DNA from 2 places in the Streptomyces sp. NPDC054783 genome. Region 1 is predicted to be linked to the other one. Evidence: riboswitches for the same ligand, from Rfam matches in the RefSeq annotation. Region 1 holds a riboswitch; the other holds the start of a gene.
What was found. Region 1 has a riboswitch for cyclic di-AMP ahead of ACWGJ5_RS31595 (transglycosylase SLT domain-containing protein). Riboswitches for the same ligand answer to the same signal wherever they lie in the genome.
Positions count from the first base shown of each region.

Region 1 (4,191 bases):
GCGCACCCGGCTCGCGGTGAGCCGCGGCACGCCGAAGCTCGGCCCGGGCTTCGTCTCGTCCGTTCCCGGCCTGTACTTCACCGGTCTGCCGGCGGCGTCGTCGTACGGCCCGGTGATGCGCTTCGTCTGCGGCACGGAGTTCGCCTCACCGCGGCTGACGAAACACCTGGCGTCGGCCCATGGCTGAAGCCGCCGACTGGGCCGATCCGCCTCATCAACGAGGAGCCGGGAGGCACTACTTGGGGTGGACTGGTACGTAAGTGCGCAGGGCGACAAGGTGAGTCGGCGGGGCCCGGTATCCGTATTCTCTGATCATGGCAGCCACCCCCGTGTACGCACTGATCGCCACCGACCTGGACGGAACGCTGCTGCGCGGCGACGACACGGTCTCCGACCGGTCGCTCGCCGCGCTCGCGCGGGTGGCGCGGGCCGGTGCCCGGCACCTGGTGGTGACGGGCCGCCCGGCCCCGCGGGTACGGCCGCTACTGGCAAACCTCGGCTGCACAGGACTCGCGGTGTGCGGGCAGGGCGCACAGGTCTACGACGCCGGGACCGGCCGCCTGCTGTGGTCGGTCCGGCTGGACCGGGAGCTGGCCGAGACCGCGCTCGGCAAGATCGAGGCCGAGGTGGGGCAGGTGTACGCGGCCGTCGACCAGGACGGGGTCGACGGGCTCACGCTCATCGAGCCCGGGTACCGGATGCCGCACCCGACCCTGCCCGCGGTCCGGGTCGGCCGGCGCGACGACCTGTGGTGCGCGCCGATCAGCAAGGTGCTGCTTCGCCACGCCAGCCTGTCCGACGACGAGTTGGCAGCCACCGCGCGCGCGGTGGTGGGCTCGCTGGCCACGGTCACCATGTCCGGGCCGGGGACCGTGGAGCTCCAGCCGTCCGGGGTGACCAAGGCGACCGGTCTCGCGCTGGCCGCCGAGCGGCTCGGGATCGCGGCGGAGGAGGCGCTGGCGTTCGGCGACATGCCCAACGACATCCCGATGTTCGACTGGGCCGGACACGGGGCCGCCATGGCCAACGCGCATCCCGAACTCAAGACGGCGGCCGATGAGATCACCCTGTCGAACGAGGACGACGGTGTCGCCGTCGTCCTCGAAAGACTGTTCCCGACCGACTGACCGGAACATCAGTACAGGACCGTCCCCGGTACCGGCCCTCCTTGTACACGACCGTCCCCGGGCGGGGTCCTCCCAGGCGTACGGCCGTCCCCGGAATGAGCGACGGCCGCCCGGCGGGTGCCCCTCCGTCAGGTGTGGGCACGCGCCGGACGGCCGATGCCGTGCCGGTCAGCGGGACTGTCAGTACGCGCTGAACACGTTGTCGATCGACCCGTACCGGGCGGCGGCGTAGTTGCAGGCCGCGGTGATGTTGGCGACCGGGTCGTAGGGGTCGAAGGAGGTGCCGGCCACGTGGTACGTGTTGAAGGTCGGGTCGATCACCTGGAGCAGGCCCTTGGAGGGGATGCCCGCGGCGGCGTTGGAGTCCCAGAGGTTGATGGCCTTGGGGTTGCCGGAGGACTCCCGCATGATGTTGCGGTAAATGCCGTTGTAGGTGCCCGGGATGCCCTTCTGGGCCATGATCGCAAGGGACTCGCGGATCCAGCCGTCGAGGTTGTTCGGGTACCCGGCGAGGGTGGTGGAGGCCGCCTTGGTGGTCGTGCCGGTGGCCGCGGAGGCGCTGGTGGCGCCGACGAGCGACACGGCGAGGACGGCGGCACCGGTGCCGGCGACGGCGAGGGCGCGGGCGAGGCGGGTGGTGCGGGTGCGGCGGTGCTGAGCGGCAGTGGGCATGGGGAAGTCCTCTCCGGCGCCTGCGAGGTGAGCTGTCGGGTTCGGGCGGGGAGGTGCCCGGCCGTGCCTTCGTGAGAAGGCATGGCTTCACCCCTAGCCGTCGCGGCGCGGCGTGTGCCGTCCGGTCCGGCGGACTTACCTGGGTCCCCCGCTCCTGCCGTACGAATGAGTTCGTCGATGGGTTACGCGGGCGGCGGCAGGATTCGGCGTCCGCCCGACGGCCCGGAACGTATGCGAGAGCACATGTCGGGAACAAGTGCCTGAGTCACACAACGCCCTATTTGACCTTGGTGTGTGCCGTTTGGGATACTTGATCCTTTGCGTTTGCCAACCCTCAACTCGCGGACGGGGCAAGGTGGGAGGTGGTCTGGCGGTTCCGTGGCGCCGGAGGTCGTGCGTGACCCAACTCACGAAATAACAAAGTATTCCAAATCCGACATGGGGGATTCGGTGTGCGTCGGGCGGGTGGCAGTGGAACCCGTGACGCGGCGCCTGTCGTTGTCCGGGGCGTAGGCATTACTCCGCTCGCCCCGTCGGCTCGCGACAAACCGCATGGATTCCTGTTAAGTCGAAAATGTCCGCTCTTATCACTTGATCAAAAACATACCGGTCGTGATCCGATACCGCCCAGGCTGGACCGGTGGGCGCTATCGGTGATCGAAACGGGACCGGATACGCTGACTTGAGTGATGGCAACGACCTATCGACAAACCGTGTAATCGCCAGCAGACACCAGCAGACAGGAGACCCCTCGTGACCGTCGTCGGGCCGTTCGGGCTGAGCGTGCGGGACCAGGCTCTGGAAGCCGATGTCCAGGCCGGATTGGCGGCTGTCGAGGAAGGCTTGCTCGAGGCCACCAAGAGCGAGGTCCCGTTCATCACGGAGGCCGCGCAGCACCTCGTACGGGCCGGCGGGAAGCGGTTCCGGCCGCTGCTCGTGATGCTCGCGGCCCAGTTCGGTGACCCCTACGCGCCGGGCATCGTGCCCTCGGCAGTGGTCGTGGAGCTGACCCACCTGGCCACGCTGTACCACGACGACGTCATGGACGAGGCGGCCGTGCGGCGCGGCGTGGACAGCGCCAACACCCGATGGGGCAACTCCGTCGCGGTCCTCACCGGCGACTTCCTCTTCGCCCGCGCCTCCCAGATCCTCGCCGACCTCGGCCCCGAGGCGGTCCGGGTGCAGGCCCTCGCCTTCGAGCGGCTGGTCACCGGCCAGATCCTCGAGACCGCCGGCCCCTCCGACGGCCGCGACCCGGTCGAGCACTACCTGGACGTGCTCGGCGGCAAGACGGGCTCGCTGGTGGCGGTCTCCTGCCGGTTCGGCGCGATGATGTCCGGTGCCGACGAGACGGTCGTGGACGTGCTCACCCAGTACGGCGAGCGGCTCGGGGTGGCCTTCCAGCTCGCCGACGACGTCCTGGACATCGCCTCCGACTCCCGCGAGTCCGGCAAGACCCCGGGCACCGACCTGCGCGAGGGCATCCCGACCCTGCCCGTGCTCCGGCTGCGCGAGCGCGCCGCCCGCCTCGGACTGCCCGAGGACATCGCGCTGTGCGAGCTGCTCGACTCCGACCTCAGTGACGACGCCCGGCACGCCGAGGCGCTGGCCGCGCTGCGCGCCCACCCCGCGTTGGAGCAGGCCCGCCGGGACACCGTCCGGTACGCGGAGGAGGCCCGCGCCGCGCTGGTGCCGCTGCGGGAGTGCGACGCCAAGGCCGCGCTGATGGAACTGTGCGACGCGGTGGTGCACCGCGCCGGCTGACCCGGCCACGAGGCCCCGCCTCCGGCTGTGCGGCTCACCGGGTTTCGGCTGTACGCCACGGCACGCCTTCGGCGACCTCGTATGGGGCCCTCCGTTCCGGTGAGACCCCTACGGGTTGGTGGAGTCGCGGCCCCTGCGTGTCATACCGCAGGCGTACGCGGAGTTGGCTCCGAGGTCTGACGCTTCCTCATGGCTGATTTGGTGAGATGGAAGCCACGGAAATCACCACTCCTCACCGATTCGGGTGAGAATGGCGGCTCTGGTGGACCAGCGTGAGAACAGCCGCCGCCGACGACGGAGGTAAGGCACACATGGCACCGTACGAATCCGACGACGCAGTGGATGCCGCGCGAGTGGACGCCGCGCGGGACGAGGAGCGGCCCGCCGCACGGCGCAAGGCTGCCCGTTACGCGGTCCCGGTCGCGGTGGTGGGGGTCGCGGCGGCCACGATCGGTCTGGTCCCGGCGCTCGCCGCCTCCGGCGACCCCGACCTGCCCAGGATCACGGCGCAGCAGCTCATCGAGAAGATCGCCAAGTCGGACGTGCAGCACATGTCCGGCACCGTGCGGATCGACACCGACCTCGGCCTGCCCGACCTCGGCGGCCTGGCGAACAACCTGTCCTCCGC
Region 1 is NZ_JBSHAY010000022.1:137,325-141,515, forward strand. Features, by position in the region: gene ACWGJ5_RS31585 (FAD-dependent oxidoreductase) at 1-187, shown strand, start outside; gene ACWGJ5_RS31590 (HAD family hydrolase) at 315-1,127, shown strand; gene ACWGJ5_RS31595 (transglycosylase SLT domain-containing protein) at 1,308-1,799, opposite strand; cyclic di-AMP (ydaO/yuaA leader) riboswitch at 1,804-1,986, opposite strand; gene ACWGJ5_RS31600 (polyprenyl synthetase family protein) at 2,553-3,563, shown strand; gene ACWGJ5_RS31605 (LolA family protein) at 3,875-4,191, shown strand, end outside.

Region 2 (4,191 bases), on a different contig from region 1:
TCTCCTCGATGCGCAGCAGCTGGTTGTACTTGGCGACGCGCTCGGAGCGGGCCGGGGCGCCGGTCTTGATCTGGCCGCAGTTGGTGGCGACGGCGAGGTCGGCGATGGTGACGTCCTCGGTCTCGCCGGAGCGGTGGGACATCATGCACTTGTAGCCGTTGCGCTGGGCCAGCTCGACGGCGTCCAGGGTCTCGGTCAGCGAGCCGATCTGGTTCACCTTCACGAGCAGGGCGTTGGCGGTGCCCTCCTCGATGCCGCGGGCGAGGCGCTCGGGGTTGGTGACGAACAGGTCGTCGCCGACCAGCTGGACCTTGTCGCCGATACGGTCGGTGATGACCTTCCAGCCGGCCCAGTCGTCCTCGAACAGCGGGTCCTCGATGGAGACGAGCGGGTAGGCCGCGACGAGCTCCTCGTAGTACTCCGTCATCTCGGCGGCGGAGCGCTCCTTGCCCTCGAAGAGGTACTTGCCGTCCTTGTAGAACTCGGAGGCGGCCACGTCGAGCGCGAGGGCGATCTGCTGGCCGGGGGCGTAGCCGGCCTCCTTGACGGCCTCGATGATGAGGTCGAGGGCCTCGCGGTTGGAGCCGAGGTTCGGGGCGAAGCCGCCCTCGTCGCCGAGGCCGGTGGACAGGCCCTTGCTCTTCAGGACCTTCTTCAGCGTGTGGTAGACCTCGGCGCCCCAGCGCAGGGCCTCGGAGAAGGACTCCGCGCCGATCGGGGCGATCATGAACTCCTGGATGTCCACGTTGGAGTCCGCGTGCGAGCCGCCGTTGAGGATGTTCATCATCGGCACCGGCAGCAGGTGCGCGTTGGGGCCGCCCAGGTAGCGGAAGAGGGGGAGGTCGGACGCCTCGGAGGCGGCGTGGGCGACGGCGAGGGAGACGCCGAGGATGGCGTTGGCGCCGAGGGAGCCCTTGTTGTCGGTGGCGTCCAGGTCGAACATGGCCTGGTCGATCAGGCGCTGCTCGGTGGCGTCGTAGCCGACCAGCTCCGGGCCGATCTGCTCGATGACGGCGAGGACGGCCTTCTCGACGCCCTTGCCCTGGTAACGGTTGGGGTCACCGTCGCGCAGCTCGATGGCCTCGAAGGCGCCCGTCGAGGCGCCGGACGGGACGGCGGCACGACCCGTGCTGCCGTCGTCGAGGCCGACCTCGACCTCGACCGTGGGGTTGCCTCGGGAGTCCAGGATTTCCCGGGCTACGACGACGTCGATGGACGGCACGAGCATCTCCTTCTTGGGATGTGACGCTGGAAGTGCGGGGCGTGTGCCTGACGGCCGCGCCTTGCGACTAGAGCCTAACCGTCCCCGGGCCGTCAGCCACCGACCGACCGTCCCGTGGACGGGGAGGACACGCAGACGGTACCCATTGTTCACCGACGGAACAAAGGGGCCTCCGGATGAGGCCGAGGTGAAGAGTGGGGAAAGTGGGCAGAAAAAACCCCGCCCCGGCGCGTACGGGGGAACACGCGCCGGGGCGGGGAGCCCATGGGGACGGGGGTGGCCCTCACGAGGCCTTCAGTGTGCGGGCCGGGGATGTGAGGGCACTGTGGGTCCGCTCGGGGCCAGGCGTCACTTCAGGTGCAGCTGCTGGCCCGGGTAGATGAGGTTGGCGTCCTGGACGATGTCCTTGTTCAGCTCGAACAGCTTCTGCCAGCCGCCCTTCACGCCGTGCTTCTCGGCGATGGCGCTGAGGCTGTCGCCCTTGACGACCTTGTACTCGCCGTCGCCCTTCTTGACCTTCGTCCCGGTCGGGGTGGTGACGGTCTTGCTCGCCGACGGGGCCGTGCGCGTGGCGGAGCGGGTGGCGGCCTGCTGGTCGGTGGAGCGGGTGGTGGTGCTCTTGGTGGTGGCGCTCTTGGTGGTGGCGCTCTTGGTGGTCGCCGCCGGGGCCGAGCCGCCGTACGGGGTGCCCGACAGGCCCGTGCCGCAGACCGGCCAGGCGCCCTTGCCCTGGCCCGCGAGGACCTTCTCTGCGACGGCTATCTGCTGCGCCTTGGTGGCGAGGTCGGCACGCGCGGCGTAGGCGGTACCGCCGTACGCGGCCCAGGTGGAGTTGGTGAACTGCAGACCGCCGTAGAAGCCGTTGCCGGTGTTGATCGACCAGTTGCCGCCCGACTCGCACTGGGCGACCGCGTCCCACTCGGAGGCGGTGGCGGCGGAGGCGTTGCCGGCCGCCATCAGCGGGGCGGCGACGGCGGCGCCGGTGACACCGGCGAGCGTGATGGCGCGGACGGCCTTGGACGGGCGACGGTGCTTGCCCTTGCCGGAAAACAGCATGGATCGATCCCCTCACCGACGCCTGCGAGGTGAGCTGTCGGGTTCGGGCCGGTTGAGTTGCCCGGCCGCGCACTCGCTCTTGCGAGGCGCGGCTTCACCCCAAGCCGGTCCAGCGTCAACCGCTGGGCCCGGCGCTTACCTTGGGTCCCCCGCTCCTGCCTACGGCGCTTGACGCGACGACTGTTCCCGGGCAACCGCTGGCAGGATTCGGCGTTGCGGCTGCCGGGGCTCGTGGTGACGAGCGGTCCTGACCGTAGACATGCGATCGACGGAATTTCAAAGACGATCAGGGCTTCTGAGACTCATCCCACACTTTCACCAAACCGGACATCAGTCGCGAAGTGGGGCGCCAACTGCCGCTAGTCGTCGCCCTTTTCGGCAGGGACTTTCAGGGTCTGACCGGCGGCGATGTGGTCCGGGTCGGCACCGATGACCTTCTCGTTGCCGACATAGAGGGCATGCCACCCGCCGTCGACGCCAAGCGAGTCGGCGATGGAGGCGAGGGAGTCGCCCTCACGGACCGTGTAGCTACCCGGTTCGCGGCTGGCGTGACGGCCCGAAGGTGTGGCGTTCTGACCGTTTGTCACGTTTTCGTCCGCGCTTTCGCCGCGGTGGCGTCCGCCGTTGCCGAGCGCGCCGGTGTCGACCAGGCTCCAAGAACCGGCACTCTGCTGGTAATTGTCCGAGTTGTCGGTACCTGGTGTCGCCGCGGGAGAGCTGTCGGATCCCTGCGGGTTTCCGCCGTCGTGCGAGCCTGACTTGTCTGCCTTGTCGGACTTGGGGGCGCTGGTTCCGGCGGAGCCGTCGGCCGCACCGGGAGTACCGGTGGTGTCCTTGCTCCGACTCGGGGTCGGCGTGGCGCTCGAGTTTGAGGCGGAGCCGGAGGAGTCCGAACCCGGGGCGGAGTGGCTGCCGGAGTCCGAACCCGAGCCCGAATCGGAGCCGGAGCCCGGTGAGGACGAATCAGGCAGACCGGACGAGTCGGAGCCCTGGGCCGAGCCGGACGCGCCGTTCGACCCGTCACTGCCGCCGGAGCCGCCGACGCCGGTGTCGACGTCGACCGAGGCGGAGTCGGAGGTCAGCCCGGAGAGCAGGGCACAGGTGGCCCACGGCTTGGTGCCCTGGTCGGCGAGGACCTTCTCGGCGACGGCTATCTGCTGGGAGCGGCTGGCCTGGTCGGCGGTCTCGGCGTACTGCGTGCCGCCGTACTTGGCCCAGTCGCCCTGCGAGATCTGCAGACCGCCGTAGTAGCCGTTTCCGGTGTCCGCACTCCAGGAACCGCCGCTCTCGCATTCGGCGACCTTGTCCCACGTGGTGCCGTCGGCCGCGTTCGCACTGGCGGCGCCGAGCAGCGGGATGGCAATCGCTGAGCCGGTCACGCCGGCCGCGACGAGGAGGGCCGGAGCCTGACGGGGGCGACGGTGACGACCGTTCCCGGAGAGCATGCGGAAGCCTTTCGTGCGACAGCAGAACCGGCGCGGCGGCCGAAGCCTGGCCGCCACACTGATGGGTGAACGTAGCGGCAGACGATCACTTGTCACAAGTTCATGCCGCGCAGATCACGTGAAGATCACAGAGTTGAAAGTTTGTCATCTCGACCTGCGCGGCGGCCGATTGTCCCCTGCCGTCCCCTTTGTCACCCGTCGGGAACGGCGACGCCTCACGCCCGGCGCGCGATCGGGCCGGAACCATGGACTCGACCCGATCCGGGGGGCTTCCCACCCAGGAGGACACGATGCTGCGGCACACCCGGTTGCCCGGAGAGTCCGCGGACTACCTCGCCGCCCGCGAGGAGCTGTGCAGCGCCGAGATCGAACTCATGCGTCACCGCGAGAAGGTCGCGGCCCTGCGCAGAGCGCTTCCGCAGGGCGCCGAGGTCGACGACTACGTCTTCCTCGAGGGCCCCGCCGAGC
Region 2 is NZ_JBSHAY010000010.1:100,875-105,065, forward strand. Features, by position in the region: gene eno (phosphopyruvate hydratase) at 1-1,228, opposite strand, end outside; gene ACWGJ5_RS19535 (transglycosylase family protein) at 1,571-2,278, opposite strand; cyclic di-AMP (ydaO/yuaA leader) riboswitch at 2,283-2,455, opposite strand; gene ACWGJ5_RS19540 (transglycosylase family protein) at 2,638-3,723, opposite strand; gene ACWGJ5_RS19545 (DUF899 family protein) at 4,014-4,191, shown strand, end outside.
Region 2: it holds a riboswitch for cyclic di-AMP, as region 1 does, so the genes downstream of both, ACWGJ5_RS19535 (transglycosylase family protein) here and ACWGJ5_RS31595 (transglycosylase SLT domain-containing protein) in region 1, are expected to answer to the same signal.